4 regions of the Mesorhizobium sp. Cs1299R1N1 genome follow, and region 3 is predicted to be linked to each of the others. Evidence: predicted binding sites of a transcription regulator. Region 3 holds the regulator's gene; each other region holds the start of a gene.
The links. The regulator PhoB, encoded in region 3, activates phosphate uptake and scavenging genes when phosphate is short. The targets are predictions, from matches to a motif close to TGTCATNNANCTGTCAT.
Positions count from the first base shown of each region.

Region 1: the regulator PhoB is predicted to act here: its motif matches at 2,412-2,428, upstream of O7A70_RS26055 (LTA synthase family protein).
Region 2: the regulator PhoB is predicted to act here: its motif matches at 3,233-3,249, upstream of O7A70_RS14335 (DUF1045 domain-containing protein).
Region 4: the regulator PhoB is predicted to act here: its motif matches at 4,226-4,242, upstream of O7A70_RS04835 (ceramide glucosyltransferase).

Region 1 is NZ_JAPYKR010000013.1:101,316-106,964, reverse strand. It holds gene O7A70_RS26060 (pilus assembly protein) at 1-402, shown strand, start outside; gene O7A70_RS26055 (LTA synthase family protein) at 445-2,406, opposite strand; gene fabD (ACP S-malonyltransferase) at 2,652-3,605, shown strand; gene fabG (3-oxoacyl-[acyl-carrier-protein] reductase) at 3,663-4,400, shown strand; gene O7A70_RS26040 (acyl carrier protein) at 4,623-4,859, shown strand; gene fabF (beta-ketoacyl-ACP synthase II) at 4,894-5,649, shown strand, end outside.
Region 2 is NZ_JAPYKR010000006.1:22,624-28,272, forward strand. It holds gene O7A70_RS14320 (COG4280 domain-containing protein) at 1-451, opposite strand, end outside; gene phnN (phosphonate metabolism protein/1,5-bisphosphokinase (PRPP-forming) PhnN) at 584-1,213, opposite strand; gene O7A70_RS14330 (alpha-D-ribose 1-methylphosphonate 5-triphosphate diphosphatase) at 1,210-2,349, opposite strand; gene O7A70_RS14335 (DUF1045 domain-containing protein) at 2,385-3,092, opposite strand; gene iolB (5-deoxy-glucuronate isomerase) at 3,346-4,158, opposite strand; gene O7A70_RS14345 (DUF3329 domain-containing protein) at 4,371-4,583, opposite strand; gene iolE (myo-inosose-2 dehydratase) at 4,647-5,564, opposite strand.
Region 3 is NZ_JAPYKR010000014.1:106,289-111,937, reverse strand. It holds gene xylF (D-xylose ABC transporter substrate-binding protein) at 1-937, opposite strand, end outside; gene O7A70_RS27060 (ROK family protein) at 1,210-2,457, shown strand; gene phoB (phosphate regulon transcriptional regulator PhoB) at 2,460-3,149, opposite strand; gene phoU (phosphate signaling complex protein PhoU) at 3,169-3,876, opposite strand; gene pstB (phosphate ABC transporter ATP-binding protein PstB) at 3,902-4,705, opposite strand; gene pstA (phosphate ABC transporter permease PstA) at 4,702-5,553, opposite strand; gene pstC (phosphate ABC transporter permease subunit PstC) at 5,557-5,649, opposite strand, start outside.
Region 4 is NZ_JAPYKR010000002.1:287,383-293,031, reverse strand. It holds gene O7A70_RS04850 (hypothetical protein) at 41-310, shown strand; gene O7A70_RS04845 (2'-deoxycytidine 5'-triphosphate deaminase) at 388-1,479, opposite strand; SAM riboswitch at 1,620-1,697, shown strand; gene O7A70_RS04840 (O-succinylhomoserine sulfhydrylase) at 1,756-2,946, shown strand; gene O7A70_RS04835 (ceramide glucosyltransferase) at 2,974-4,125, opposite strand; gene apaG (Co2+/Mg2+ efflux protein ApaG) at 4,346-4,738, shown strand; gene O7A70_RS04825 (Hsp33 family molecular chaperone) at 4,814-5,649, opposite strand, start outside.

The DNA.
Region 1 (5,649 bases), on a different contig from region 3:
CCTTATACCGACGGGGCGCCGTGGAAGACGCCTGGCATCAGCAAGATCGTGCTGTTGCTCACCGACGGTGAGAATGTCGTCTATGGTGCCAGCGAACAGCCGACGAAATCCGACTACACATCCTATGGCTATCTGGCGGGTGGCCGCTTCGGGTCGGATAACCAGGCGACGGCGGCCCGCAATGTCGACGGCTGGACCAAGAGCGTCTGCACGCAGTTGAAGAACGAGGGCGTGCAGATTTACACGATGGTGCTGCAATCCGACACGCCCGCCAACCGCACGCTTTACAGCGCCTGCGCTTCCGACCCGAGCAACTATTATGCCGTCAATGACCCGACCAAACTGCCGGACGTGTTCCTGCAGATCGCCAACAAGTTCTCGAAGCTGCAATTGACGAATTGAAGCCATGGCCCGAGAGCATCGGGCCTGAGCCGACCGGTCGGCTCAACTCGTATGGGAGACAACCTTGTCGACCGTTTCAGGGAAGAAGTCGGGTGCCGCGAGGCGTTTGCCGAACATCATGTCGTATTGCAACAGACGGAAATCGCGGATCGCCGGGTCGATCTCCTTCTGCCGCGCCCAGTCGGACGTGGCCTCGCCCGTCGGCGTCAGCAACAAGTTGCGGTCGACGACGCGATAGCGCTCCCGCATCTCGCCCAGGAAACCCGTGTAGTAGGGGTGGGTGATGCCTGCGGCAGTCAGGATATGATAGGGCAGGAAGGCAGGGCTCACCGTCCCCAGATTCTCGACCGGGCCCGAGCGGTTCGACCAGATGATCAGCGGTGTCGCGTGATGTTCGAGGGCGGCCTCCGGCGTCGGTTCCTTGCGTGGCGCGACGTTGTCCTTCAAGAAGCCCGTCTCGACATAGACCGGGCCGAGCGGCGGCAGGTGGTCACCGAAAAAGGCGACAATCGTTGGCCGCTCGCGCGTCTTGGCCCACTCGATCAGCCGCTCGAGGCCGCGGTCCGCGTCGGCTGAACCCTCGGCGTAGGAGATCAGCGAGTCACGCGCCCACTGGCTGATCGGGGCTTGCACCGAGTGGGTCGGGTTCGAATAGCGGTTCGGTTCATACGGGCCATGGTTCTGCAGGCTGACGGCGAAGAAGAAGACCGGGTCTTCGCTGGCGTCGGCTTCGCGGATGATCTCGTCGGTCATCGCGGCGTCGGATGCCAGCGGTCCGCGCTTTTCCATGGGCGGCAGCGTCTCTTCCGATTTGAAGTCGTTGAAGCCGAAATCGGCATAGACCGCGCCGCGATTCCAGAACCAGTTTGTGCCCGGATGGATGGCGCGTGCCCTATAGCCTTCGCTCTTCAGGAAGGTCGCCATCGACGGCGTCGGGGTGCGTACATATTGCTGGTAGGGGATGCTGCCGGCCGGCAGGAAGGCGTTCGAGAACCCGGTAAGCGCTTCGAATTCGATGTTGGCGGTCATACCGCCGAATTCAGGCGAGAACATCGAGCCCGAGCGGAGCGCCCGCACATTGGGGATCGGATCCGGGGTGATGGTGACGCCGGGCAGCTTGGTCGAATCCCAGAAGGATTCGCTCATGACGACGATGATATCGGGCTTCTCGGTAGGCACCGAGGCCGTCACATTGGTTCGGTCAATGGCCGCAATTGCCTTGTCGGAATAGCCTGGTGGTGCCGAGACATGCGCCATCGGCACGTTGAGCGCGAAGGCGAGCGCAAAGCCGTTGGAGGCGTAGTTTTCCTTCTGGTCCCACATGATGGGGATGATCTGCAGCCGGTCCCGCGTCCACGAGAAAGTGGCGTAGTCCATGATCGAGACGAAGAAGGCGAGCAGCGGCACCGCCAGCGTCAGCCGGGCAAGGCGGCCCTTGTGGCTGAGGGCTGGAACCTTGCGGCGCCAAAGCCGCCAGCCGTAGACGAGCAGGGACAGGCCCGCGACGATGCCCGCGACCATGGCGAGCGCGGTCATAGGCCGCTCGCGCACCAGCAGCGGCAGCAGGGCGAAGATCTGGCGGGCATAGAGAAAATCCGTCGGATAGAGCGGATCGCCGAGATAATGCGATTTCTGGTGGCCGACAAAGGCCAGCGACAGGGTCAGCGGCGCCACGATCATCAGGCTCTGATGACTGCGCCCGAGCACCGCGTCGAGACCGATCAGGACCAGCGCGAACACGACGATGGTTGTCCAGCCCGGCTTGAACGGCTGCAGGAAGAAGGAAACGGTGCCGGCAACGTCGCCGCGCACGATCAGTTCGACGGCGAACACCAGCACGGCCGAGATCGCCAGGCTGATCAGCCCGTAACGGACGACCGGCCATCGCCGGCCCGGCAGATAGCCGGTGGACGGATCGTCTTCCAGGAACTGCGGCGCGGCGTTGCCGGCACGTTTGAAGCTCTTTGCCACTTTAACTTCCCACCCCAAGACAATCCACGTCATTCGATTGTCATATAATTGTCACGCAAAGCTAGCGCCTATGGCGGAAATAAGAAGAGCCAGCAAACGATTCGTGAGCGGTTTTCATCAGGTGTGATCGCCGCAAAGCCCTTTGGGAACAGGCGCTCGGCGCATGGTTCGGATTCGGCGCCGGGTTGAACCGGGCTTGACTTGGCGGCCTGCCTTGCGTCACAGGCAGGGAAAATTCGTAGTATCAGGCAAGCAAAACAAGTCTGGGGAGCCCTCGCATGGCCATCGCATTCACCTTTCCAGGACAAGGAAGCCAGGCTGTCGGCATGGGCAAGGATCTTGCTGATGCCTTTCCCGAGGCGCGCGGGATCTTCCAGGAAGTCGATGACGCGCTTGGCGAAAACCTGTCGAAGCTGATCTGGGAAGGCCCCGAAGAGACCTTGACGCTGACGACCAACGCGCAGCCGGCCCTCATGGCGGTATCGCTGGCGGCGATCAGGTCGCTGGAAGCGCGCGGTTTCTCGCTGAAGGACAAGGTTGCCTATGTCGCCGGCCATTCGCTGGGCGAATATTCGGCACTCGCCGCCGCCGGCTTCGTTTCTGTTGCCGATGCCGCCCGTCTGCTGCGCATTCGCGGCAATGCCATGCAGGCGGCGGTGCCGGCCGGCGAGGGCGCCATGGCGGCGATCATCGGATTGGAGCAGGCCGATGTCGAAGCTGCCTGTGCCGAGGCCGCCTTGGGCGCTGGCAAGGGCGCTGTCTGCCAGGTGGCGAACGACAATGGCGGCGGCCAGCTGGTCATATCAGGCACGAGAGCCGCGGTGGAACTGGCGGCGAGACTGTGCACCGAAAAGGGTGCCAAACGGGCCCTGATGCTGCAGGTTTCGGCGCCTTTCCATTCCGCGCTGATGACACCGGCGGCCGAGATCATGCGCGAGGCGCTGGCGAGCGTCGCGAGGGCCGCGCCGGTGGTGCCCATCGTCTCCAACGTCACCGTCACTCCGACCAGTGACCCCGATGAGATCGCACGGCGTCTGGTCGAACAGGTGGTTGCCCGCGTGCGCTGGCGCGAAACGGTGGAATGGTTCGGCGCCAACGGTGTCTCCACGCTTTACGAGATCGGCGCCGGCAAGGTGCTTTCGGGCCTGGCGCGGCGCATCAACCGGGACATCGCCACCGCCTCGGTAGGTTCCGCGGCCGAGGTCGAGGCGGCATTGGCGGCGCTTGCATAAAACGCCATTTGATACCATCCCTATACGGGGTGCCCTCTTCTCAACCTGGAGACAAAAATGTTCGAATTGACCGGCCGCAAGGCGCTTGTCACCGGCGCATCGGGGGGCATCGGCGAGGCGATCGCCAGGGTGCTGCATGCGCAGGGCGCGATCGTCGGCCTGCACGGCACGCGCCTCGAGAAACTGGAAACGCTGGCCTCCGAACTGGGCGACCGGGTCAAGCTGTTCCCGGCCAACCTGTCGAACCGCGACGAGGTCAAGGCACTCGGCCAGAAGGCGGAGGCCGATCTCGAGGGCGTCGACATTCTGGTCAACAATGCCGGCATCACCAAGGACGGCCTGTTCGTGCGCATGTCGGACGCCGACTGGGATACGGTGCTGGAGGTTAACCTCACCGCCGTTTTCAGGCTGACCCGTGAACTGACCCACCCGATGATGCGCCGCCGCCATGGCCGCATCATCAACATCACTTCGGTGGTCGGCGTGACCGGCAATCCCGGCCAGGCGAATTACTGTGCCTCCAAGGCCGGTATGATCGGCTTGTCGAAGTCGCTGGCGCAGGAGATCGCCACCCGCAACATCACCGTCAACTGCGTCGCTCCGGGCTTCATCGAATCGGCGATGACCGACAAGCTCAACGACAAGCAGAAAGAGGCGATCATGGCGGCGATCCCCACGAAGCGCATGGGCACCAGTGCCGAAGTGGCGTCCGCCGTTGCCTATCTGGCTTCGAACGAGGCCGCCTACGTAACCGGGCAGACCATTCATGTGAATGGCGGTATGGCGATGATCTGAGCGAGGATCTGAGCGAGGTCCGCGGTAACATCGCCGCGCTGTGAAAACCCACCATTTCGGCTTGGACCTTGGCTATTTTTCGTGTAATGCGGCCCGCAACCCGGCGGTTCGGGCAAAAACCGGTCCGTGGCCGTTGCGTTTCCGGCAGGACCATCTTTCAGCTTGATTAGCGGCATTCCGCCCGCTAACGAAGACAGACAAACAAAAGACGAGGATGCCCAAATGAGTGACACCGCAGAGCGCGTCAAGAAGATCGTCATCGAACACCTTGGCGTCGATGCCGACAAAGTGACGGAGCAGGCGAGCTTCATCGATGATCTGGGCGCTGACAGCCTCGACACTGTCGAACTGGTCATGGCGTTCGAAGAAGAATTCGGCGTCGAGATCCCCGATGACGCAGCCGAGACCATTCTGACCGTCGGCGATGCGGTGAAGTACATCGACAAGGCTTCGGCCTGACGCTTTCCGCAGTCGTCACCGGGGAGGACCTGCGATGAGACGTGTCGTCGTCACGGGCCTTGGCCTGGTTTCACCGTTCGGCATGGGCTTCGAGCACGGCTGGAAGGAACTGCTGACCGGCCGCAGCGCCGCCAAGCGCGTCACCGAGTTCGAGGTGGACGATCTTGCCTGCAAGATCGCCCACGTCATTCCGCGTGGCGACGGCTCCAACGGCACGCTCAATCCCGAAGCCATTCTTGAGCCGAAGGAACTTCGCAAGATCGGCGACTTCATCCTGTACGGGATCGCGGCCGCCGATGAAGCGCTGAAGGATTCCGGCTGGCAGCCTTCAACCGAGGAGGAGCGTTGCGCCACTGGTGTGCTGATCGGCTCCGGCATCGGCGGTCTTGAGGGCATCGCCGAAAACGCGATCATTCTCAAGGAACGCGGCCCTCGCCGCATCAGCCCGTTCTTCATTCCCGGAAATATCATTAATCTCGTGTCGGGCCAGGTTTCGATCCGGCACGGATTGAAAGGCCCCAACCACGCTGTGGTCACTGCTTGCTCGACTGGCGCGCACGCCATTGGTGACGCCGCCCGGCTGATCATCTTCGGCGATGCCGACATCATGCTGGCAGGTGGCGCCGAATCGCCGGTGACCCGGCTTTCGCTCGCCGGCTTCGCCGCTTGCCGGGCACTCTCGACCGAGCGCAACGATAGCCCGCAAACAGCCTCGCGGCCTTACGACCGGGACCGCGACGGCTTCGTCATGGGCGAAGGCGCCGGTGTCGTCGTGCTGGAAGAGCTCGAG
Region 2 (5,649 bases), on a different contig from region 3:
CGCCGACGGCAATGACGATGAACACCACCTCGACGCCCTCGAGCAGCACCGCCTTGAAGGAGGCCAGTCCGGCGAGGTAGTCGGCGCGCCGATCGGCGGCCTGCCGGTGCAGCGCCGCGGTTTCCTTGGCGAAGGCTGCCTCTTCGTCATGCAGGGCGATGACGCCGACGCTGCGCAGGATGGCCTTTCGCAGCCAGCGCATGCCGAACAGGATCAGCAGCACCCCGACGGCGAACTGCAGCGTCGTGATCGGCACCAGCGCCAGCAGCGGCCCGAACGCCAGCACCAGGGCCGCCAGCAGCGCCAGCGCCAGCGCGGCGCCAGTCAGTGCCGGACGCCAGCTGCGTGTCACCCCGACCGCCAGCACGATGGTGAAGGCTTCGACGACCTCGACCAGGGAGGCGAGAAATGCCGCCGTGACTGTCGAGAGGATGGGTGTCAGTGCCTGCATCAAGGCTTCCTGTCTGGCTCGACCCTGATTCCCGGGGCGAATTCCCGGATCGTAACCCAGAATCACCCTATGCGGCCAGCATCCCCAAGCGTTCCAGTGGCAGCGCAAGCAGGCGGGTGAAGCTGGCCTCGATCAGATCAGGCCCGACATGTCGGAAAAGGCCATTGCCTTGCGCAGCAGCTCGGCGAAGCGCTCGCCGGCCACCTCGCGCGGGCCGCTATTGTCGATCGACGTGACGCCAGGGCCGGACAAGGTCACATTGGCGCTGCGCGCCAGCCGCGCCAGCACTTCGCCGCGCGACTCGCGGCCGCGCATCGCCAGCCGTTCCGCCAGCACCTCGGGCGAAGCGGTGATCTCGACGATCGCCAGATTGGCATAGCGTTCGCGCAAGGTGGGGATGATCGCGCGCGACACGTTGGCCACGGCGACGTGGCCATTGGAGACGGACCAGTCGACATCGGCGGGCAGGCCATAGTGCAGGCCATGCGCTTCCCAGGAGATGGCGAAGGCGCCGTCGGCATCGGCCTCGGCGAAGGCGGCATCGGCCAGCGTATCGTGATCCTCGCTCGCCGCGTCGCTCGGCCTGGTGATGACGCGGCGCACGAACTCCAGCTGCGTCTCGGCGGCGAAAAGCGCCTTGGCATAGCCGATCACCGTGTCCTTGCCGGCACCGCTCGGGCCCACGACAGCGACAAAGACGCCGTGACGGATCGGAAAGGTCTCGGCGGACAGTTCGCGCTCGATCGAGGCCGACACCATCATGCCACCCTGCGTCCCTGCCGCCAGACGGTGCGTACGACCGGAACATGATCGTCGACGCGCACGCGCACCAGATCGGCGCGGCGTCCCTGCTCGATGACACCGCGGTCGTCAAGGCCGACGGCCTGCGCCGGGTTCTTCGAAACCATGGCGACGGCCTGCGGCAGCGAAATGCCTTCGACCATGTCACCGAGGAAGAAGGCCGACTGGATCAGGCTGAAGGGGATGTAATCGGAGGACAGGATGTCGAGCAGGCCGTCGCTGGCCAAGGTGCGGGCCGAAACATTGCCCGAGTGCGAGGCGCCGCGCATGACATTGGGCGCGCCCATCAGCACGCCGAGCCCGGCGGCCTTCGAGGCCCGCGCCGCTTCCTCGGTGGTCGGGAACTCGGCCACCCGCACGCCCTGCTCGATGGCCTCGTCGACATGGGCCGACGTGGCGTCGTCGTGGCTGGCGAGCACGATGCCGCGCTCCTGGCAGGCGGCGGCGATGAAGACGCGGTTCGGTCCGGAGTTGCGTGCCGATTCGTCCATCCGCTTCTCGCAGAATTTCTGGAAGTCGCGATCCGAGAGTTTCAGCTTGCGCTGGTAGTAGTAGGCATAGGTTTCCAGATTGACGAACTGGCGCTGGCCCGGCGCATGGTCCATCAGCGATGCCAGTCTGACCCGCTCGTCGCCGTTGAAATTGGCGAATGCCTTGAGGCAATCCGGCGCTGAAACCTCGCAGCGAAGATGCAGGAAGTGATCGGCCCGCAGACGATCCTGCGCGACGCTGTCCTCGATCGCATCGGCCAGCTTGCGGATGTCGTCCAATGTCAGGTCGGCGTCTTCGTCCATGCCGACGCGGAGCGCGTCGAGCACGGTGGTAATGCCGGCGGTCGCGACCTGCGCGTCATGGGCAAGCACCGCCGCGATCGGGTTCCAGCGCACTTTCGGCCGCGGCGCGTAATGGCCTTCGAGATGATCGGTGTGGAGTTCGACCAGCCCGGGAATGATATAGTCGCCGCCCATGTCCTCGCCGATGCGGCCAGTGCCAGCATCGATGCCGGCGATAAAGCCGTCGCGCAGCACCAGCGAACCTTCGACGATCTCGTCGGCAAGAACGATGCGGGCGTTGGAAAGAACAGTTTCGGCGGTCATTGCGGGTAGTCCTTGGTTCTGGCAGTCGGGTTCGTTCAGGCGATTTTCCGGGCCGGACGGCGTCCGAGCCCGTGCTGGGAAAGCGCCATGAACGGCGCACCGGGTTCGGGTTCGACAAACAATGTCAGCGCATCCACCAGCACGGGCTGGCGCAACACATCGGCGAAAAGGCTGTCGATCGCCGCGCGCAGACGAGGGCTTTCCTGCGGTCCGGCCCGGCCGGACAGGGTCATGTGGAAGCGGAAGGTCTCGAAGACATACGGGTAACCCCATTGGCAGAGATTGCGAAACTCGGCCGGCTTCAGCGAATCCGGACTGCGCCGCTCGATCTCGGCCTCGCTCAACGGCGCCCGAAACCGGTCGAAATCGCGCACGACGTCGTCGGCGAAGCGGTTGAGCGGGGGCAGCGGACCATCCGGCACCAGCGCGAAGAAGCCGTCGATCTGGCTGACGACCAAGCGTGGGATCGTCACGACAGGCGTTGCTTCGGCAAAACGGTCTAGCGCCGCGCGCAGCGAAGCCTCGGTCTCGGTGGCAGCCAGGTGGAAGGGCGCTTTCAGCGTGGCGTGGAAACCATAGCGGCGCGCCGAAGCGGTGTGGAAGGCCACTTCCGCCGCAGACAACTCGGAAACGGCCTCAACAGGCCTGGTCGCGGCACCGAACGGGTCGCGGCCCAGCCAGTTGGCGGCGATTCGCGCCAGCGGCTCGTCCTGCCGGGGAGTGAAATAAATGGCATAACGCATGGGAAGTCCTCGTTAAAGCGCGCCGCGTTTGAAGCGAGGGTGCGATGCGCTTTAAGTCTTCATTGGTTCATATCGTCGTCCCAAAACCGCTACGCACTTTTGAGCGACATGCACTGGAACCGTTGCCATAGGTGATTTCCATGACGGATTGACGAAGCTTTGAAGGGTTTTCGAAGGCAGATCGACCCTCAGGGTCGTTAGCCGACGATTTTTCAAAGCTGGACCAATAGGTTCAGCCGGAAACGCAGGACGGTCAGGCCTTCATCAACCATTCGTGCTCGGGCGCATTGTGGAATTTCCACGTCCGCTTCGGCCCGGCCATCACATTAAGATAATAGAGGTCATAGCCATGGCAGGCGGCACAGGGGTGATAGCCCTTGGGCACCAGCACCACGTCGCCGTCCTCGATCGCCATGGCCTCGTCCAGCGCGCGATCGCCATCCTTGTCGGCGTCGGTATAGACGCGCTGGAAGGCAAAGCCCTGCGGCGGGTTGAGGCGATGGTAATAGGTCTCCTCGAGATAGGATTCAGCAGGCAGGTTGTCCTGGTCGTGCTTGTGCGGCGGGTAGCTCGACGTGTGGCCGCCGGGCGTGATGACCTCGACCACCAGCAATGAGTCGGCGGGCTGGCCTTCCGGCAGTATGTTGGTGACGTAGCGCGTGTTGGTGCCCTTGCCGCGCACCTCCTGGCCGAGATCGTCCGGTCCGATCACCCGGACCGGCAGGCCACCGCCAAGGCCGGGCGCCGAGCACACGCCAAGTTCCAGCTCGGTATCGGCCGTCACCGACCATTCCGATCCCTGCGGCACGTAGACGGACCATGGCTTGCCCTCGAAAGGCGACATGCGCTCGCCGAGCAGGCCGAGATCGTTGCCGGCGGCTGTCGCGGTACCCTTGCCGGTCACGAACACCAGGCAGACCTCACGGTCTTCCGTCTTTCCCGAGGCGCTTTCGCCTGGTTTCAGCCGATGCAGGTCGAAACCGACATAAGTCCAGCCGGCGCTTTTCGGCGTCACATGCGCGACGCGGCCATGGCCCTTGTCGGCTTTGACGAGCAGTTTGGACATTTTGTCTCTCCTATTCCAGTGGCTTGACGGGTTGCAGCTTGTCCAAGCCGACGATTTCACCGGTTGTTCAAAAGGATCATCGCAGACGCCTCAGATTGGTCGAGGTCCTCTCAACTTCGTCATCCTGGAGCGAAGCAGGAGCGAAGCTCCATCGCGGAGACCCCAGGATGACGAAGCGAGAGGCGCTGCAAGCTAATCGCCTACGCGACCAGTCACTCCTTCGGTTCGGGCTCGGCCTCTTTTTCTTCAGCCGGCTTATAGAGATAAAAAAACTGCCAGGCGCCGTAGCCGGCGAAACCGAGCGCGATCACGCCCCAGAACGGCGTGCCGGACGCGAATTCGATGATCGACCAGATCAGGCAGACGGCGACGACGGCGATGCGCCGCCAAAGCGGCCGGAAGAACGGGTGTTCATAATCTTTCATCGTGCCATCCGTAACTCAGCAATCTGTCCTCAGATAGACCGCGCGTCACCGTGAATCCAGCCTTCAGGCACTCGGAAAGCCTTGTGTCTCGACGGTGTAGCCGGCATCCGTCATCACCCGCATCAGCTCCTTGTAGCCTACCTGCGCCATCTTGAGCGGCGGGTTCTTCCTGGGATCCTGCTCGGCCTCGACCACGAACCAGCCTTCATAGCCATGGTCGGCGAAGCGCTGCACGATGGCGCCAAAATCGAGCGAACCGTCGCCCGGCACGGTGAAGGCGCCGAGGGCCACGGCGTCGAGGAAGGACTGCTTCGTACGGTCGAGCTTGTCGATCACATCCATGCGCACGTCCTTCACATGGACATGGCTGATGCGCTTGTGATGGTTGTCGATTGCGCGCAGCACGTCGCCGCCGGCAAACGCGAGGTGTCCGGCATCGAGCAGCAGCGGGATGCCTTCGCCGGAATGGCGCATGAAGGCATCGAGCTCCGGCTCGGTCTCGACCACGGCCGCCATATGATGGTGATAGGAAAGCGACATACCTTGCTCGGCACACCATTCTCCGAATTCCGTCAGGCGCCGCGCGTAGGCTTTCATCTCATCACTGGTGAGCTTCGGCTTGGTGGCGAGCGGCTTGGAGCGGTCACCCTGGATCGAGCGGCCGACCTCGCCATAGACGATGCAAGGCGCGTCGACTGCCTTGAACAGGTCGATCATCGGCTGGATGCGGTCCTTGTTGGCAGCCATCTCCTCGTCGACCAGCGTGCCCGAGAACCAGCCGCCGCAGAGCGTCACGTCGGCGGCCTTCAGGATCGGCAGCATCACCTTTGGGTCGTTGGGGAAGCGGCGGCCCATCTCCATGCCGGTGAAGCCGGCAGAGCGCGACTGGCGCAGACATTCCTCCAGCGACACGTCATCGCTGAGTTCGGCAAGATCGTCGTTCCACCATGCAATGGGGGACATGCCCAGTTTGGCTTTCAAGTCGTCACTCCGGTGCTAAAAACAGTTCAATTCTTGTTCGTTGGAGTCGCCCCCGCCTGCCGGCACCTTCTCCCTGTAAAGGGGA
Region 3 (5,649 bases):
CGACCGGGGTCAGGAACAGCGACTTGACGGTGTTGCCGCCAGGCGTCGTGAAGTCCTTCGTGCCGGCGATGTCGGTCATCTTCTTGCCGTCGGCGAGCTGCGAGGCGATCTCGGCGGCGTTCTTGCCGAGTTCACGCGCATCCTTCCACACCGACACGGTCTGGGTGCCGAGCGCGATGCGGTTGAGCGCGGCGTGGTCGCCGTCCTGGCCAGAGACCGGCACGGTGCCGGCGAGCCCCTGCGCCGTCAACGCCGCGACGACGCCGCCGGCGGTGCCGTCATTGGCCGCGACCACGGCGTCGACCTTATTGTCGTTGGCGGTGAGGAACTGCTCCATGTTCTTCTGGGCGTTGGCGGGCAGCCAGCCGTCCGTATAGGCTTCGCCGACATTCTTGATCTTGCCGCTGTCGATGGCTTCCTTCAGCACTTCCATCGAGCCCGAGAACAGGAAGTCGGCATTCGGGTCGGCACCCGAGCCCTTGATGAAGACGTAATTGCCTTCAGGCTTCACCTTGAACACCTCGCGAGCCTGCATGCGGCCGACTTCCTTGTTGTCGAAGGTCAGGTAGAAGACGTCCTTGTTTTCGATCAGGCGGTCATAGCCGACGACCGGAATGCCCTCGTCGAGCGCCTTCTGCACCGCTGGGCCGATGGCCGAAGCATCCTGCGCCAGGATGATCAGCGAATTGGCGCCCTGCGAAATCAGGCTTTCGACATCGGTCAGCTGCTTGCCGGGATTGGACTGCGCATCGGCGGAAATGTACTTGTCGCCCGCGGCCTCGATCGCCTTCTTCATGGCGGCCTCGTCGGTCTTCCAGCGCTCTTCCTGGAAATTCGACCACGAAACGCCGATGACCTTGTCCTTCGCCTGCGCCACCGACGCCAGCGTCAGCGACATGGCGACACCCGCCAGGATGGCGACTGTGAATCTCTTCATGATATATCCTCCCTGCGCCGCGTATGGCGCGACCAAACTGGCCCGAAGGCCGGCACAAAGGCCCTATTTTTTCGAGCCTCGAAAAAACACTGATCCATCGTCGGAACACTGTCAACATCGATTCTGATGGATTTTGAGGTGCCGGGAACCTTTTTTCGAGTCCCGCAATAAATAAATGACAGCTCCTGCCGCTTCTGCCAGTATTCGATCCGTTGCCGGAGATGTTCGAGGGGGGTGTCAAGAACCGCGGCGACGGGGAGGATGTGGGAAGCATGTCGGTCGGAATCCGCCACGACGATCTGCGCCGGCGCAACCGCGCCATGGTGATTGCAGCCGTGCGTCAGGGTGGTCAGCCCTCGCGCACCGAGATCGCCGCCACCACCGGCCTCAGCCACTCGACCATATCGGCGATATCAGCCGACCTGATCGACGAGGGTATCCTGACCGAAGGCAAGCCGAACGAGGCCGGTTTACTGAAACGCGGCCGGCCGCAGGTTGGCCTTGGCCTCAACCCCGAGGCGGCGGCTGTGATGACCGTGGTGCTGTCGCTGAATTTCCTGTCCGTCGCCGTCATCGATTATTCCGGCCAGGTGGTCGCCGAGGAACAGCGCCGGCTGGACACGCTGACCATGTCGCGCGAGGCGCTGATCGGCGAATGCACGGCAATAGTGCGGCGGCGCCTCGAGGACCCCGATCTCGACGTCCGTAGTATTGCCCGCATCGCACTGGCGATCCAGGGCATCACCGACACCGAGGCGCGTGCGATGCTGTGGTCGCCGATCACGCCGCAGACGGACATTCCCTTCGCCGACATACTTGAAGCCGAGTTCGGCATCCCCGCCACCATGGAGAACGACTGCAACATGATGGCGGTGGCGCTGCGCTGGCGCGACCCCGAACGCTACCGCGACGACTTCATCGCCATCCTGCTCTCGCACGGCATCGGCATGGGCCTGGTGCTGAAGGGCGAGTTGTTCACCGGGACGCATTCATCGGGAGGCGAGTTCGGCCACATGATCCATCGCCCGGGAGGCGCACTCTGCCGCTGCGGGCGGCGCGGCTGCGTCGAGGCCTATGCCGGCAACTACGCCATCTGGCGCAACGCCAGGCAGCTTGGCGAGGACGCCGAACCGGTCGCGGATGTCAGCGATGCGCAGATGCGGGCACTCGCCGCGACGGCAAGGGAGAAAGACGGACCGGAGCGCGAAGCCTATCGCAAGGCCGGCGAGGCGCTGGGCTATGGGCTGGGCAGCCTGTTCGCGCTGATCGATCCCGCACCCGTCGCCATGGTCGGCGTCAGCGCCGCCGCCTTCGACCTGATCGAGCCGGCCTTGCGCGAGGCCATCGCCCAGACCGCCGGCGGCCAGCATTCGGAATCGATTTCCTTCGACACCGAGCCGAACGAGCTGCCGCTCATCCGCGAAGGTTGCGCCATGCGCGCATTGACCTTCGTGGACCAGGAGATTTTCGCGCCGGGCGTGCTGGCGAGGCCCGGCGTTCCGGGCAAGAATGTAGCCTGATTTCAGTCTTCCCTGATCGCGTAGCCCGCGCCGCGAATGGTGCGGATCACGTCCGGCATGCGGCCGTTGTTGACCGCCTTGCGCAGCCGGCCGACATGCACGTCCACGGTGCGTTCATCGATATAGATCGTCTCGCCCCAGACGTTGTCGAGCAGCTGGCTGCGCGAGAACACGCGGCCGGGATGACGCATCATGAATTCGAGCAGGCGGAACTCGGTCGGTCCGAGCCGGATCTCGCTCTTCTTGCGATAGACCCGGTGCGATTCCCGGTCGAGCACGATGTCGCCGACCTTGAGCACGCTGGACAGCACTTCCGGCTTGGCGCGGCGCAGCAGCGCCTTGACCCGGGCCATGAATTCCGGCGTCGAGAATGGCTTGACCAGATAGTCGTCGGCGCCGGTCGAGAGGCCGCGCACGCGGTCGCTCTCCTCGCCGCGCGCCGTCAGCATGATGATCGGCAGCCTCTCGGTCTCGGGCCGCATTCGCAGGCGCCGACAGAGTTCGATGCCGGAAACCGCCGGCACCATCCAGTCGAGCACCAGGAGGTCGGGCACGTTCTCCTGGAGGCGGATCTCGGCTTCGTCGCCGCGTGTCACCACCTCGACCTGGTAGCCTTCCGATTCCAGATTGTAGCGGAGGAGCACGCCGAGCGGCTCCTCGTCCTCCACCACCATGATGCGTGGCGCGATCATCGATTGATCATCCCTGCCGTCAAGCCGCTGGCACCGACATCGCCGTCTCGTCCTGCTTCGGACGGTTGGCGGGCAGTTGCGTGCCGGTCAGCACATAATATGCATTCTCGGCAATGTTGGTCACGTGGTCGCCGATGCGTTCGAGATTCTTGGCGCAGAACAAAAGATGCGTGCAAGCCGTGATGTTGCGCGGATCCTCCATCATGTAGGTCAGGAGTTCGCGGAACACCGATGTGTATTTGACATCGATGCGTTCGTCGTCATTCCTGAGCTTGGCGAGCGCGGCGGCATCGCCGGCCGCGTATTCCTCGACCACGCCCTGCACCTGGATCAGCACCAGCTGCGCCATGGAGTCGATCGAATGCGACAGGTCGCGCGGCGTGGCGGAGAGGCCGACGGAGCCGACGCGCTTGGCAATGTTCTTGGCAAGGTCGCCGATGCGCTCGAGATCGCCTGCCATCCGGATCGAGCCGACGACATGACGCAGATCGTCGGCCATCGGCTGGCGCTTGGCGATCAGGGTGATGGCGCGGTCGTCGAGTTCGCGCTGGCGCGCGTCCATGATGGCGTCGTCGGAGACGACCCGCTGTGCCAGCGCGTTATCGGAATTCAGCAGCGCCTTGGTGGCGCCGCCGACCATCGTGCCGGCGAGATCGCCCATGTCGCTGATCAGCCTGCTGATCTGTCCGAGATCCTCGTCGAAGGCTGCGACTGTATGTTCGGCCATGATCCTGGTCCTCGTATGCGTGATATCAGCCGAAGCGGCCGGTGATGTAGTCCTGCGTGCGCTTCTCGCGAGGCGACGTGAAGATCTTCTCGGTCTTGTCGAATTCGACCAGTTCGCCCAGATACATGAAAGCCGTCTGGCGTGACACGCGCGCCGCCTGCTGCATATTGTGGGTGACGATGACGATCGTGTAGTCGGCCTGCAACTCGTCGATCAGTTCCTCGATCTTGGCGGTCGACAGCGGATCGAGCGCCGAGGCCGGCTCGTCGAGCAGGATGACCTCCGGCTTCACCGCCACGGTGCGGGCGATGCAAAGACGCTGCTGCTGGCCGCCCGACAGGCTGAGACCGCTGGCGTTCAGCTTGTCCTTGACCTCGGTCCACAATGCGGCGCGCTTCAGCGCCTGCTCGACACGGCCGTCCATCTCGGCCTTGCTGATCTTCTCATAGAGCCTGACGCCGAAAGCGATGTTCTCATAGATCGACATCGGGAACGGCGTCGGCTTCTGGAACACCATGCCGATCTTGGTCCGCAGCAGGTTGAGATCCTGCGAACGATCGAGAACGTTCTGGCCGTCGAGCAGCACCTGGCCCTCGGCGGTCTGCTTGGGGTAGAGTTCGTAGATGCGGTTGAAGACGCGCAGCAGCGTCGACTTTCCGCAACCCGACGGACCGATGAAGGCCGTCACGCTGCGCTCGGGCAGCGACAACGTGATGTCCTTCAGCGCCTTCGACTGGCCGTAGTAGAAATTGAGGTTCTTGACCTCGATCTTCGCCTTGGCGGCTGCCTCGGCGGCAATCGTCATGTCTGGAGACAACATCTGGCTCATTTGTCCTCTCTGCGTCCGGTCAGGCTGCGCGCAAAGATGCTGAGCGCGAGAACCGTCAATGTGATTATGAGTGCGCCGGTCCAGGCCAGCTGCTGCCATTCCTCATAGGGGCTGAGAGCGAACTGGAAGATGGTGACCGGCAGGCTGGCCATCGGCGCGTTGAGATTGCTCGACCAGAACTGGTTGTTGAGCGCGGTGAAGAGCAGCGGCGCCGTCTCGCCGGAGATACGGGCGATCGACAGCAATATGCCGGTGACGATGCCGGAAAGTGCTGCACGGTAAGCCACTGATTTGATGACCACCCAGCGCGGCGCGCCGATCGCGGTTCCGGCTTCGCGCAAGGCGTTCGGCACCAGGTTGAGCATGTCCTCGGTAGTGCGCACGACCACGGGGATGACCAGGATGGCCAGCGCGACGGCGCCGGCGATCGCCGAGAAATGCCCCATCGGCCGCACCATCAATTCGTAGACGAACAGGCCGATGATGATCGACGGCGCCGACAGCAGGATGTCGTTGATGAAGCGCACCACGGTGGTGAGTTTCGAGAAGCGGCCATATTCGGCCATATAGGTGCCGGCCAGAACACCGATTGGCGTGCCGACGATAACGGCGATGACGGTCATCACCACGCTGCCATAGATAGCGTTCAGCAGGCCGCCGGCATCGCCGGGGGGCGGCGTCATCTGCGTGAACACATCAAGGGAGAGCCCGGCTGCGCCTTTGTAGACCAGAGCGCCGAGGATCAGTGCCAGCCAGGCAAGCCCGATGCCCGCGGCGGCGACGCACAGCGTCATCATCACCGAGTTTCTGGTCTTGCGGCGGCTGTGAAGCGACGAGGCTGTCGACATCGGTCAGGCTCCGGTGCGGGCGTCGATGCGCATCAGCATGTAACGTGCGATGGCAAGGATGAGGAAGGTGATGACGAACAGGATCAAGCCGAGCGC
Region 4 (5,649 bases), on a different contig from region 3:
TCTAACGTCCGGGTACGCAAGCCCTCAGGTCGAATTTCTGATGCAAAACGCCGACCGGCGAATGTCCACGCTTGGCGGTGCGAAACTGAACGAAGCGGCCAAACCATGCGGGATAGACTCAGCCCGAGCCCATGTCCTCGGCTGCCTGGACAAAGTCCTGTTCCCCTTGCAAGGATCAAAGGCTTCGCTTGACGCTGCAAGGCAGACACGCAGCTGGGGTAAAACGCAACTCGCACGGCGCGAACTGCTGTTCATCGGCAGCTTCAATGCGTGTCTCGGCATTGCGAAAAAGCGCATGTTTCACGGCTAGTCGAACGTCAAACGGATGCTGAAGTCGTCGAGCCTACGGGGTCGGCTAACGTTCTGCATGGCCTCATGGCGCCAGGATCAGCGCGGGCGGAAATGCTTGGACAGCTTCAGGCCTTGTGCCTGGTAGTTCGAGCCCAGGTCGGTCCCGTAAAGCGCCTGCGGGCGCTTTAGCATGTGTTCGTAGACCAGCCGGCCGACGATCTGGCCATGATCGAGGATGAACGGCACTTCGTGGCTACGCACTTCGAGCACCGCGCGGCTGCCGGTGCCGCCGGCCGCCGAATGGCCGAACCCCGGATCGAAAAACCCGGCATAGTGGACACGGAACTCGCCGACAAGCGGATCGAAGGGCGTCATCTCGGCGGCGTAGAGCGGCGGCACATGCACCGCCTCCTGGCTGACGAGGATGTAGAACTCGTCAGGATCGAGCACCAGTTCGCCGGCGCCGCTCTTGTGGATCGGCTCCCAGAAGTCGAGGACATCCTGGGCGGCACGCTTGTCGACATCGATGAGGCCAGTGTGGTGCTTGCCGCGATAGCCGACCAGCCCATCCTTGTCGCCATTGAGATCGATCGACAGCGCGATGCCGCCGCCAGAAATGTTCGGCGGCTCGGTGGCGACCAGCATCTCGGCGCGGTGCAATTCATGCAGTTCGGCTTCCGAAAGCAGCGCGTTGCCGGTGCGAAAGCGGATTTGAGACAGGCGCGAACCGGTGCGCGCAACGATCGGGAAGGTGCGCGGGCTGACTTCGAGATAGAGCGGACCGTTGTAGCCGGCGGCGATCTTGTCGAACTCGTGGCCACGGTCGGTCATGACGCGGGTGAAGATGTCGAGGCGACCGGTCGAGCTCTTTGGATTGGCCGAGGCCGAAATGTCAGCCGGCAGGGCCAGGCTTTCGAGCAGCGGCACAATATAGACGCAGCCGGTTTCGAGAACCGCGCCTTCGGCCAGATTGATCTCGTGCAGTTGCAGCCGATCAAGTTTTTCCGAGACCTTGTGGTTGGGACCGGGCAAGAACGAGGCCCGCACCCGCCAGGCCTTTTCGCCCAATCTGAGATCAAGACTAGCCGGCTGGATCTGGTCGGCATCGAGCGCACGCGGCGACTTCAGCGCGCCGGACTGGAACAGCGCCGAAATGTCCTGATCGGGAAGAATGCCTGTCTGCCGCAAAGTCTGGCTCCGCCCCAAGACTGGTCTCCTTTGTTGCAGGTTCTTGCCGCAAAACCGCTGGGCACTTGGCGGAACCTGCCTTGGTACAAACCTCTTAATGAAGCCGGCAATTGACGCAAGCGTGGCGCGGGTCTAAAGGGTCGTTATCCCGTGGTGATTTGGCCGGTCGGCTTGCAGCCACGTTAAACAAGTCGCTAAAGGACCGTCGGGCCGCAAGGCCGTATGGACCGGTTGCGACTTTTTCGCGGCCGGTTTTTTTTGTGTTTGGATAGGACGATGACGAGCAAGACGCGCAACTGGAAACCTCAGACGGCACTCGTGCATGGCGGAACCCTGCGTTCCGGCTTCGGCGAAACCTCCGAGGCGATTTATCTGACCCAGGGCTATGTCTACAAGACCGCCCAAGCGGCGGAAGCCCGCTTCAAGGGCGAAGAGCCTGGCTTCATCTATTCGCGTTACGCCAACCCGACCGTCGACATGTTCGAAAAGCGCATGTGCGCGCTGGAAGGCGCCGAGGACGCGCGCGCCACGGCATCGGGCATGGCGGCGGTGACGGCGGCGCTGCTGTGCAGCGCCAAGGCCGGCGACCATATAGTGGCGGCGCGCGCGCTGTTCGGCTCCTGCCGCTGGGTGGTCGAGACGCTGGCGCCGCGCTATGGCATCGAGGCGACTTTGGTCGACGGCACCGACATTGCCAATTGGGAAAAGGCGGTCAGGCCGAACACCAAGCTGTTCTTCCTGGAAAGCCCGACCAATCCGACGCTGGAAGTCGTCGACATCGCGGCCGTTGCCTCGCTTGCCAACTCGATCGGCGCGCGGCTTGTCGTCGACAACGTCTTCGCCACGCCGCTGCAGCAGAAGCCGTTGCAGCTTGGCGCGCACATCGTCGTCTACTCGGCCACCAAGCACATTGACGGCCAGGGCCGCTGTCTGGGCGGTGTCATCCTGTCGGACAAGAAGTGGATCGACGAAAACCTGCACGACTATTTCCGCCACACCGGCCCCAGCCTGTCGCCGTTCAATGCCTGGACCTTGCTGAAGGGCCTCGAGACGCTGCCGGTGCGCGTGCGCCAGCAGACGGAAAGTGCTGGCAGGATCGCCGACTTCCTGGCCGAGCAGCCGCAGATCGCTCGCGTCATCTATCCCGGCCGCGCCGACCACCCGCAGGCTGATATCGTCAAGAAGCAGATGTCGGGCGGTTCGACTCTGATCTGCCTCGACGTCAAGGGTGGCAAGCCGGCGGCCTTCGCCCTGCAGAACGCCCTCGACATCGTGCTGATCTCGAACAATCTCGGCGATGCCAAGAGCCTGATCACCCATCCGGCGACGACGACGCACAAGAATTTGAGCGACGAGACCCGCGCCGAACTCGGCATCGGGCCTGGCACGCTCAGGCTGTCTGTCGGCCTGGAGGACGCCGACGACCTGCTGGAAGACATCGCGCAGGCGTTGCAGGCAGCCAGATAAGCTGCTTAGGAGCGTCGTCCGCGGCGATCAGGCGCGCGACGGCGTCTCCTCCAATTCGGCCGCCTTGGTGCGGATGGTCATGGCATTGCCACGCCAGTCGACGGCGCCGCCGAGCCAGCCGCGCGCCCAGATGGACGGGAGCATCACGTCCCGCGCGATCATCGCCGCGACCATGCGCGGCGACAGATGCCAGCCCTTGGACAAGGCCAGCGCGCATTCCGGAAGGTAGAAGGCCGCCAACACGGCAATCGCGGTTGCCCAGAGGCTGACGCCCGCGCTCGCCGCCGCAACCAGCGCGAGCGCGAGAGGCACCGCTGCGCCGGTCAGGATTTCCGGCGCGAAGAACCGCGGAAAGGTGACGCGGCGCAGGCGCGCCCAGCGGGCCTGGCGCGACCAAATCTCGCCAACGGTACGCTGGCCGAGCGGCTGCTCGAAGGGCGCCGCAACGAGATTGACGCGCAGGCCGAGGCCGTTGACCAGCTTGGTGGCGGCGGCGTCCTCGGCGATCTCGGCAGCCAGCGCCCGAATGCCGCCATTGGCGTCCAGCATCGGCTTGTTCCACAGCATGCTCTTGCCCTGGGCAAAGCCGAGGCCGAGCGCCTCGCCGGCATACTGCCAGCGGGCCTGCAATGTGTTGAGGAAGGCGCATTCGACATCGGCCCAGAAACCCTCGGGTCGCGAGCCGATCGGCGTCGAGCAGACAAGGCCGGTGTCGGGCCGCCATGCCGCCATCATGTGCTCGACATAGTCCCTCGGCATCAAGACGTTGGAATCGGCGAGAATGACCCAGCTGTGGCGCGCCGCTTCCCAGCCCTTGACGCAATTGTTGAGCTTTGGATTGGCGCTGACACGGTCGTCACCGATCAGCAGCCGGGCCGGCACCTTGGAAAACCGGGCAATCGCCCTGTTTATCAGTTTGACCACCAGATCGTCGGCATGGGCGACGCAGAAGATCAGCTCATAACGTGGCCAGTCGAGCGCGAAGGCGCGTTCCAGCGTCTCATGCGTGAACGCCTCGACGCCACGCGACGGGACGACGATCGATACCGGTTGCGACTTGGCGGCGGGCGGGGCGATCGTGCCGCGCCGTTTCAGCCGTGAGGCGGCGAGCGAAATGCTGGCGGCGTTTGAAAGGATGAGAGCGGTCGAAAGCGAGGCGGCTATGAAGGTGAGTTCCATCGAGATCTGGTCACTCCGGAAAGGCCGCCCGCATCGTGGCCGTTTTCAACAGTTCGACAGAGCGCCGAGTCGCCCGGTTCGTGCACACCACCATTGTCGTGTGTCACTTAAATGACATTCTTTGCCGGCACCTGCGGTTCAAGGCTAGGCGCGACAAGACGCGCACGTTGACCTGCTCACCGGGAGCGTCGAAAATCGTCGGATTGTTTTGGAGCCGCTCATGTACCGCGCCGTGACGCGCAACATCGAAGTGCAGGTCAGGCCGTTCTATCTCGAGGACCGTTCGGATCCCTCGGAGAACCGCTATGTCTGGGGCTATCAGATAACGATCGACAACCAGTCGGACGAGTTCGTGCAGTTGTTGTCGCGCTACTGGCACATCACCGATGGTGCCGGCCGGGTCGAGGAAGTGCGCGGGCCGGGCGTTGTCGGCGACCAGCCGGAGCTCAATCCCGGCGACAGCTATCAATATACGTCCGGCTGCCCGCTCTCGACACCGTCCGGGATCATGGTCGGACGCTACACGATGCGCAACAAGCGCGGCGAGACGTTCGACATCGCAATCCCCGCCTTCTCGCTCGATCTGCCGGGGACAAGGCGCACGGTGAACTGAGCACCGGCGGTCGCGCTGCCCCTCATCCGCCCGTCGGGCACCTTCTCCCCGTGAACGGGGAGAAGGAAAGATAGCTCACTGAGCCGCAAATTCCGCCGGATCGAAGTCGTACTGCGTCGAGCAGAACTCGCAGGCGACGTGGATGCCGCCATCCTCGGTGCTGTCCTCGATCTCCTGCGCGGAGAAGCCCTCGAGGATGCCGCGGATCTTGTCCCGGGAGCATGAGCACTGATCGGCGACGGGAACGCCGCCGAAGACGCGCACGCCATGCTCGTGGAACAAGCGGTAGAGCAGCCGCTCGGCGCCGATGGTCGGGTCGATCAATTCGGTCGGCTCGATGGTGCCGAGCAAGGCCAGCAACTCCTGCCAGGAATTGTCCGTGGGATCATGGATCTCCTCGCGCGGATCGCCATCCCCACCCGGCAGATCCGGAATGCGCATGCGCTCGGGCGATTGCGGCAGGAACTGCGCCAGGATACCGCCGGCGCGCCACTGCTCGCGCGCACCGCCGACACCGGGCGTCAGCAGCTTGGCGACCGAGAGCCTGAGGTCGGTCGGGATCTGTTCCGACTGGCGGAAATAGGTGCGCGCCGCCTCTTCCAGCGTCTCGCCGTCGAGCTGGACGATGCCCTGATAGCGCTGCGTATGGGCGCCCTGGTCGATGGTCAGCGCCAGCACGCCGCTGCCAAGCAGCGTTTGCTGCGAGGTCTCGCCGGCCGCGATCAGTGCCTCCAGCCGGTCGGCGTCGAAACGCGCATAGGCGCGCAGCGCCGAGGGCGTGGAAAAGTCCGCGACCAGCATGTCGACGGGCCCATCGGTACGGGTCTGCAGGATGAACTTGCCTTCGAACTTGAGCGAGGTGCCGAGCAGCACCGTCAGCACACAGGCTTCCGCCAGCAGGCGGGCGACCG